Regions from separate parts of the Thauera sp. JM12B12 genome, predicted to be linked through region 2. Evidence: predicted binding sites of a transcription regulator. Region 2 holds the regulator's gene; the other holds the start of a gene.
The links. Region 2 encodes FNR, which switches genes on or off when oxygen is low (the NO sensors DNR and NnrR bind a similar motif). Its sites were predicted from a motif close to TTGANCTAGNTCAA; they were not measured.
Positions count from the first base shown of each region.

Region 1 (4,312 bases), 1.3 Mb from region 2:
CGCCTTGGTGTAGCTGATCTCCCACACCTCGCCGACGTCCTTGAGCGCCGCGATGAAGGACTGGCGCGGGGTGGCGTCGTACACCGCCGACACGCGCGAGCTCTTCTTGCCGTCGCGGTCCTTGGCTTCGATCGTCTTGACCAGGTTGAGGTCGCCGTCGAGCAGCACCAGCGTGTGCGGCAGGTAGTTGGCCACCGCCACATGGGTGCCGTCGGGCGAGGCGGCGACGTTGCGCGTATTGATGCCGGCGCGCACCTCGGCCACGACCTTGAGGTTCCACATGTCGAACTTGGTGACCCAGCCGTCGCGCGAGGCAAAGAACACGTAGCGCCCGTTGGCGGCGAACTTCGGCCCGCCGTGCAGCGCAAAGCGGGACTGGAAGCGGAAGATCGGCTCGAGCTTGTCGCCGTCGAGCACGCTGACGTGATGGTCGCCCGCCTCCACCACCAGGAAGAGGTTCATCGGGTCGGCGTCGAACACCGGCTTGTCGGAAAGCGTCGCCGGATCGACATGGACGATGCGCGAGGCGCGGATGTCGTCGTCGGTCCACCGCGGCTCGGGCACCACCGGGGTGTAGATCCAGTCGGCGATCGCGGCGATCTCGTCCTTGTTCAGCTGCGCGGCAAAGGCCGGCATCTGGGTTGCGGTACGCCCCTCCGCGATCACCTTCGCCGCCTCGGTCTTGCGTAGCCGTCCGAGATTGTCGGGCAGCAGCGCCGGGCCCATCGCCCCCAGGCGGTTGGGCGCATGGCAGGCCGCGCAGTGCTGCTCATAGAGCCCGGGCACGTCGATGCTCGCCGTCGCCGCACTTGCCGCAGGGCCGGCGACGGTGCCCGGCGAAGCGCCGGCTGGCAGGGCCGCCAGGGCGCCGATCAGCGCGAGCAGGCCGGTGAAGGCCGGGATGCGGGCGCTCATGCGGACACCTTGTTGATGCGTGTCCACGGCGTGGTGACCACGCGCTCGGCGCCGTAGTCCTCGGCATTCACCCCGATCTCCTCGTCATGGAGGTAGCAGGCCGGATCCTCCGCCCAGGGGTTGCCGGTGACCTGCTCGGCGCGCACGCGCGAGCTGCCGTTGCAGATGTCGAGGTACTTGCATGCGCCGCAGCGCCCTTCCAGCGTGCGCGGATGCTGCTTGAGCCCGGCGAGCAGGGGGTTGGAGAGGTCGTTCCAGATCTCGCCGAAGGCGCGCTGGCGGACGTTGCCGAGCGGCACGTGCCACCACATGGTGTCAGGATGCACGATGCCGAGGTTGTCGATATTGGAGACGTTCACCCCGCTCGCATTGCCGCCCCACTGGCGCAGCTTGGCCTCGATGTGCGCGGCCTTGTCCGGGAAGCGGCGCTGCACCCAGTGCAGCAGGAAGGGGCCGTCGGCGTCGTTGTTGCCGGTGACGAAGTCCTTGTCGATGCCGCGCCGGTGCAGCTCAAGGCAGGTCTCGAAGAGCAGTTCCATCGCCTCGCGGGTGGTGCGGTGGCGCGCATCGCCGGCGCGGTTCTTGTTGCCGCGGCCCGCATAGTTCAGGTGCGAGAAATAGAACTTGTCGATGCGCTCGTCCTCGACCAGCTTCAGCAGCGCCGGCAGGTCGTGGGCGTTGCCCTCGGTCATGGTGTAGCGCACGCCGACCTTGATGCCACGATCGCGGCACAGGCGGATGCCGTGCATCGAGGCTTCGAAGGCGCCCTGCTTGCGGCGGAAGTGATCGTGCGTGGCGCCGATGCCGTCGAGGCTCACGCCCACGTAGTCGAAGCCGATGTCGTCGATCGCGTCGATGTTGGATTCGTCGATCAGCGTGCCGTTGGACGACAGGCCGACGTAGAAGCCCATGCCCTTGGCGCGGCGCGCGATGTCGAAGATGTCGGGGCGCAGCAGCGGTTCGCCCCCGGACAGGATCAGCACGGGCACGCGCGCGGCCTTGAGGTCGTCCATGACCTTGAACACCTCCTGGGTGTTCAGCTCGCCGGGGAAATCCTTGTCCGCCGAGATCGAGTAGCAGTGCTCGCAGGTGAGGTTGCAGCGCCGGATCAGGTTCCAGATCACCACCGGGCCCGGCGGGTTGCGGCGCGGGCCGGCGGGGGTCGGATGGTCGAGCTCGCGGATGAATTGGGAGATGCGGAACATGGAGGCCTCCTGAATGGCGACCATTTGACCCGACCCGCCCCGCGCAGAAAATGACGCGGGTCAAGGGTCCCGGGATCGCGCGCGCGCGCCATCCCGGCGTACGCCGGGAGGCGCGTCAGCCGCCGATCCGCAGCCCGGTCTTCTTCAGGATGCCGGCCGAGAACAGGACGTCGCGCTGCCGGCAGGCCCCGGGGAACGCCTCGTCGATCAGCGCGGCGATCTCCTCCACACGCGCGAGCGCGGCCTCGCGACTGGCGGCGTGCACCATCGCAAACAGGTTGTACGGCCAGTCGGGCAGATGGCGGGGCCGGCGGTAGCAGTGGGTGACGAACGGGAGCGCGCCCACGCGCTCTCCCACCGCGTGGATCACCGCGTCGTCCACATCCCAGACGCTCATGCCGTTGGCGGTGTAGCCGATCGCATAGTGATTGGGCACGGCGCCGATGCGGCGGATCCGACCGTCGGCAAGCATCGCGGCGAGGCGGCTGCGCACGAGGTCCTCGCCCACGCCGAGCGCCTCGGCGACCGCGGCGTACGGCCGCGCCACCAGCGGCAGCCCGCCCTGGGTGACAAGCACGATGCGGCGGTCGAGTTCCGCGACATCACGGTAGGGAAACTCATCGGGCCGCGCCAGCGCGGCGCCCTGCGCCTCCGCGCGCGCGACCAGGCCCTCTTCGGGCATGCCCTGTGCCATCAAGCCTCCAGCCTCATCTCGACGAAGTACTCGCGTTCCTTCGGGAACAGATGCACCACCAGCCCGGTAGCGGCCTCGATGCGGCGCGCGCAGTCGGCGATGCCCTCGGGCGTCTCGGTGGCGAGCACGAACCACATGTTGAGCGCGTGCTCGCGGCGGTAGTTGTGCGCCACCTCGGGGAAGGCGTTGACCGCTTCCACCGCACCCGCCCACTGCGCCTCGGGCACGGCGATCGCCGCCAGGCAGAATGCGCCGCCCATGCGCTCGATCTGGTACATCGGCCCGAAGCGGGTCAGCACGCGGTCGTCGAGCAGCGACTGCAGACGCGCGATCACCTCGTCCTCGGACAGCCCGAGCGCCGCACCCACCTCGGCGAAGGGTCGCTCGGAGAGCGGAAACTCGCCCTGGATGGCGTTGATCAGGCGACGGTCGGTATCGTCGGGCGCACGCTTCGCGGCGACGCCGCGACGGCCGGCCGGCGCTTCGGGACGGGCTTCAGACATGGGCGAGATCCTTGGCGCCGAGATAGCGCGCACCGGTCTGCTTGAAACGCCGGCAGCTGAACAGCACCGCGTGCGGATGGCGATCGAGTCCGAGGCGTACGGCAAGGTCGTCCCGCGCCGCAAGCACCTCCTCGCGCGCGCTGCCGTGGATCATGCAGAAGAGGTTGTATGGCCAGTCGGGCTGCACGCGGCGGCGGCGGTAGCACAGCGTGACCGCGGCCTCCTGCGCGAGCCGGCGTCCGAGCGCGGAGACCTCGGCGTCCGGTACGTCCCACACGCACATCGCGTTGGCCTCGAGACCGAGCTCATGGTGGCGCACGACCACGCCGAAGCGGCGGATCAGGCCTTCGTCCACCCAGCGCGCGATGCAGGCAATGACCTCGCCCTCGGCGAGGCCGACCCGCGCCGCCAGCGTGGCGAAGGGCCGCGCCTCCAGCGCGAGGCCGCCCTGAAGCGCGCCGATCAGCTGACGCTCGATCGTCGGCAACCTGCAGCCGCCATCGGCGTCGCCGAGCGCGATCGGCTCGCCGCCACGGGCGTCCGCATGGGGGCGTCGCCCTTCTCCGCCGGCCTTGAGATCGAAGCCGAGGTCGATATGGAATTCCTCCTCCAGCGGCAGCACGATGACCGCGCAACCGGTGTCGCGCTCGATACCGGCGACCACCTCGTCGAGCTGCGCGCGCGAGGCGGCGGTGACGACGAACCACAGGTTGTAGCGATGCTCGCGCTGGTAGTTGTGGTTGATCGCCGGCTCGCGGGTGACGCGCGCGGCCACCTCCTCCAGGCGTTCGGGCGGTGCCGCCAGGGCGGCCAGCGCGCTCGCCCCCAGGCGACGCGGGGCGAAGACCGCCCCCACCCGGCTCACGAGCCCTTGCGCGCTCAACCCCTGATAGGCCGCAATCACCTCCGCCTCGCCGGTGCCGACCGCCTGCGCGATGCGCGCGAAGGGACGCGGCTCGAGCGGGAAGTCGCGCTGCCACTCGTTGAGCAGGCGA
Region 1 covers NZ_CP154859.1:1,907,226-1,911,537, reverse strand. The annotation lists gene AAG895_RS08530 (cytochrome D1 domain-containing protein) at 1-915, opposite strand, end outside; gene nirJ (heme d1 biosynthesis radical SAM protein NirJ) at 912-2,120, opposite strand; gene AAG895_RS08520 (Lrp/AsnC family transcriptional regulator) at 2,236-2,814, opposite strand; gene AAG895_RS08515 (AsnC family transcriptional regulator) at 2,814-3,317, opposite strand; gene AAG895_RS08510 (Lrp/AsnC family transcriptional regulator) at 3,310-4,312, opposite strand, start outside.
Region 1: nirJ (heme d1 biosynthesis radical SAM protein NirJ) is a predicted target of FNR. The motif match lies at 2,171-2,184, and genes of this name have one in related genera.

Region 2 (4,312 bases):
TAAGGCGTCGCAATTTTAATCGAGCCGGCTCGCTGCCGGCTGCTCCCGGCTCTCGGGCCGGCTATCGAGAGGAGAACGAATGTATTACGCGATCAAGCACCTTCACGTCACCTGCGTCGCCCTCAGTGCGGCAGGCTTCCTGCTGCGCGGCTTGTGGATGATGACCGGCAGCCCGCTGCTGCAGCACCGCCTGACCCGGGTGCTGCCGCACGTCATCGACAGCCTGCTGCTGCTGTCTGCGATCACGCTCGCCGTGATGATCCAGCAGTACCCGTTTGCGGCCGGCTGGGTCACCGCAAAGGTTCTCGGTCTGCTTGCCTACATCCTGCTCGGTACCCTCGCCCTCAAGCGCGGGCGCACCATGGGCATGCGCATCACCGCCTTCACCGCGGCGCTGCTCGTCTATGCGTGGATCGTCTCGGTGGCCTTCACCAAGCAGGTCGCCGGCTTCCTGGCCTGAGGCGGCCACCGATCTCAGCGCACGCCCTGCTGGTGCTGGATCAGCCTCTTCAGTCCGGCAGGGTCGAGCAGCAGCACGTGCTTCTGCTGAACCGAGATGAGCCCGTCTTCCTGGAAGCGCGAGAACGCGCGCGACACGGTCTCGAGCTTGAGCCCGAGATAGGAGCCGATCTCCTCGCGCGTCATGCGCAGGTTGAACTCCTGCGACGAGAAGCCGCGCGCGTTGAAGCGCTGCGACATGTTGAGCAGGAAGGCGGCCAGGCGCTCCTCGGCGCGCATCGAGCCGAGCAGCATCATCACGCCGTGGTCGCGCACGATCTCGCGGCTCATGACCTTGTGGAACTGGAGCTGCAGTCCGTCGATCTCGTGCGAGAGCTGCTCGAGCTTGTCGTATGCGATCACGCACACCTCGCTGTCTTCGAGGGCGACGGCATTGCAGCTGTGGGCCTCGGTGCTGATGCCGTCGAGGCCGAGGATCTCGCCGGTCATCTGGAAGCCGGTGACCTGCTCCCGGCCGTCCTCCAGCAGCACGTCGGTCTTGAACGAGCCCGCACGGATCGCGTAGATCGCCTCGAAGGGGTCGCCTGCCCGGTAGAGGTTCTGCTGGCGCTTGACCTTGCGCCGCGCGCCCACGAGCTCGTCGAGACGGCTCAACTCGCTGTCGGACATGCCGAAGGGCAGGCAAAGCTCGACCAGGTTGCACTGCGAACAGGCAGTCTTCAACCCGTTCACGGTAATTGGCACGGTTGCCCTCATCTGCACGATAATCCTGCTTCCCCGACGAAAGACGCCGACATGGGCGCGAGCGGACTTTCAAGTCATGCCCGTTGACCCACGTCAACCAAAAAAATACGGTGTTCTGCCATTGTTCGGCACACACTGCCGCAGCAAGATCATGAAAAGCCAGAACGAACTCATCTTCGATCCGCAACTCATCCGTAGATTCGACATCAACGGACCGCGGTACACTTCCTATCCGACGGCGGATCGCTTCGTCGAGGCCTTCAATGCCGAGGCGCTGAAGTCCTGGCTCGCCAAACGAGCCGTGGGCGGCGTAAGCAAACCGCTCTCATTATACTTCCACATCCCGTTCTGCAACACGATCTGCTACTACTGCGCCTGCAACAAGATCATCACCAAGGATCATGGGCGCTCCGCCAAGTACCTGAAATATCTGGCGAAAGAGATTGCGATGCAAGCGGCTTGCCTGGAGGGAAGCCGCCAGGTCACGCAGTTGCATCTCGGCGGCGGGACGCCGACCTTCCTGTCGCACGACGAGATGCGCGAGCTGATGGCCTCGGTGCGCGAGCACTTCACGCTGGTCCCCAACGGCGAGTATTCGATCGAGGTCGATCCGCGCAAGGTCGATTTCGACACCGTCAAGCTGCTCGCCGATCTCGGCTTCAACCGCATGAGCGTGGGCGTGCAGGACTTTGCCGAGGACGTGCAGGCGGCGGTCAATCGCATCCAGAGCTACGACGAGACCAAGCTCGTCATCGATGCGGCGCGCGCGACCGGCTTCAAGTCGGTGAGCATGGACCTGATCTACGGCCTGCCCAAGCAGAACGTGATCAGCTTCAACCGCACGCTGGAGCAGGTGCTCGCGATCTCGCCCGATCGCATCTCGCTCTACAGCTACGCGCACCTGCCCGGCCTCTTCAAGCCCCAGCGCCGCATCAACAGCGGCGACATGCCCACCGCCGACACCAAGCTGCAGCTGCTGCAGCTCGGCATCCGCCGCCTCACCGAGGCCGGCTACGTCTACATCGGCATGGACCATTTCGCCAAGCCCGACGACGAGCTCACCGTCGCCCAGCGCCAGGGTCGGCTGCATCGCAACTTCCAGGGCTACTCCACCCAGGCCGAGTGCGACCTGCTCGCCTTCGGCGTGTCGGCGATCGGCAAGATCGGGCCGGTGTATGCGCAGAACGTGAAGACCCTGGACGAGTACTACGATGCGCTCGACCGCGACGAGCTGCCGGTGCTGCGCGGCATCGAGCTCACCGCCGACGACCTGTTGCGGCGCGCGATCATCCAGGCGCTGATGTGCCACTTCGAGCTGTCGATGCAGTCGATCGAGATCGCCCACCTGATCAACTTCCGCGAATACTTTGCGGAAGAGCTTGCCGACCTCGCGGAGATGGAGAAGGCGGGGCTGGTGAAGATCGAAGGCGACTGGATCAGCGTGCAGCCCGGCGGCCGCCTGCTCGTGCGCGGCATCGCGATGGTGTTCGACCGCTATCTGCGCGCCGACCGCGAGCGCCAGCGCTACTCGCGCGTGATCTGAAGACCGCGGCTCACGAGCGTAGAATGAGGCCTCGCATCTTCAGCGGGGCCTCGTTTTTCAATGCCTGAAACCGGTTATCTCGCCGTCTTCCTCATCGGCCTGCTGGGCGGGACGCATTGCGTGTCGATGTGCGGCGGCATCGTCGGTGCGCTCACCATGCAGGTGCAGACACCCGGCGGCAAGCCGCAGTGGCCGCTGCACCTCGCCTACAACCTCGGCCGCATCGGCACCTATACCGCGCTCGGCGCGGGGGTGGGCTTCCTCGGCTCGGTCGGGCTGCTCTACGACGGCATGCTGCCGGTGCAGATGACGCTCTATGTGCTTGCCAACCTGATGCTGGTCGCGCTCGGGCTCTACCTGACCGGCTTCACGCGTCTGCTGGCGCCGATCGAGCGCGTCGGTCACGTGCTTTGGCGCCGCATCCAGCCCGCGACGCGCCATTTCCTCCCCGCGCGCTCGGTCAGGCAGGCCCTGCCGCTCGGCATGCTGTGGGGCTTCATTCCCTGCGGGCTGACCTATTCGATCCTCGCTACCGCGCTCGTCACCGGTTCGGGCGCGCGCGGCGCCGGCCTGATGCTCGCCTTCGGCCTGGGCACTCTGCCCAATCTGCTGCTGGCCGGCATGCTGTTCAAGCGTTTCCGCGACTTCACCCGCAACCGCAAGGTGCGGATCGCATCGGGGCTGCTCGTGCTCGGCTTCGGGCTGTTCGGGCTCTACCACGCGCCCACGCTCGGCGGCGATCTGTGGAACGGGGTGGTGTGCGTGACCTGAGGCCCCGGCGGACCGGGGTTCGAATCATCGACGAGGAGTGGTGCATGAGCGAAGTGACGATCAAGGTCGAGGGGATGAGCTGCGGCGGCTGCGTCAGGAACGTGACCGGGGTGCTGAAGGCGCTGCCCGGTGTCGAGGACGCGCAGGTGTCGCTGGAGCAGGGCAGTGCGACCGTGCGTTTCGATCCGGCACGGATTTCGGTCGAGGCCTTGCGCGCGGCCGTGGAGGACGCCGGGTTCGACGCGCCGGCCTGACGGCGCCTGCGGGCGGGGGTGCAGTGCAAGACATTGTGGTTTCCCCCTATAATCCGCGCACAATTTTTCCACGGGAGGGATGTATGGGTTTCGATCTGGTCAGCGCCGGCAAGGACGTGCCGAACGACATCAACGTCATCATCGAGATCTCCGCTCAGGGCGATCCGATCAAGTTCGAGGTGGACAAGGACAGCGGCGCAGTCTTCGTCGATCGCTTCATGGGCACCTCGATGCGTTACCCGCTCAACTACGGCTACGTGCCGCACACGATCGCCGGCGACGGCGACCCGGTCGACGTGCTGGTGGTGACGCCCTTCCCGCTGCAGCCGGGCGTGGTCATCCGCTGCCGTCCGGTCGGCGTGCTGAAGATGGAAGACGATGGTGGCGTCGATGCCAAGGTCGTCGCCGTGCCGGTCTCCAAGCTGACCCCGCTCTACGACAAGGTGCAGACCACCGACGATCTGCCCGAACTGCTGATGAAGCAGACGGTGCACTTCTTCGAGCACTACAAGGATCTCGAGCCGGGCAAGTGGGTCAAGGT
Region 2 covers NZ_CP154859.1:3,171,247-3,175,558, reverse strand. The annotation lists gene AAG895_RS14350 (SirB2 family protein) at 80-460, shown strand; gene fnr (fumarate/nitrate reduction transcriptional regulator Fnr) at 475-1,215, opposite strand; gene hemN (oxygen-independent coproporphyrinogen III oxidase) at 1,355-2,746, shown strand; gene AAG895_RS14335 (sulfite exporter TauE/SafE family protein) at 2,807-3,517, shown strand; gene AAG895_RS14330 (cation transporter) at 3,562-3,771, shown strand; gene ppa (inorganic diphosphatase) at 3,855-4,312, shown strand, end outside.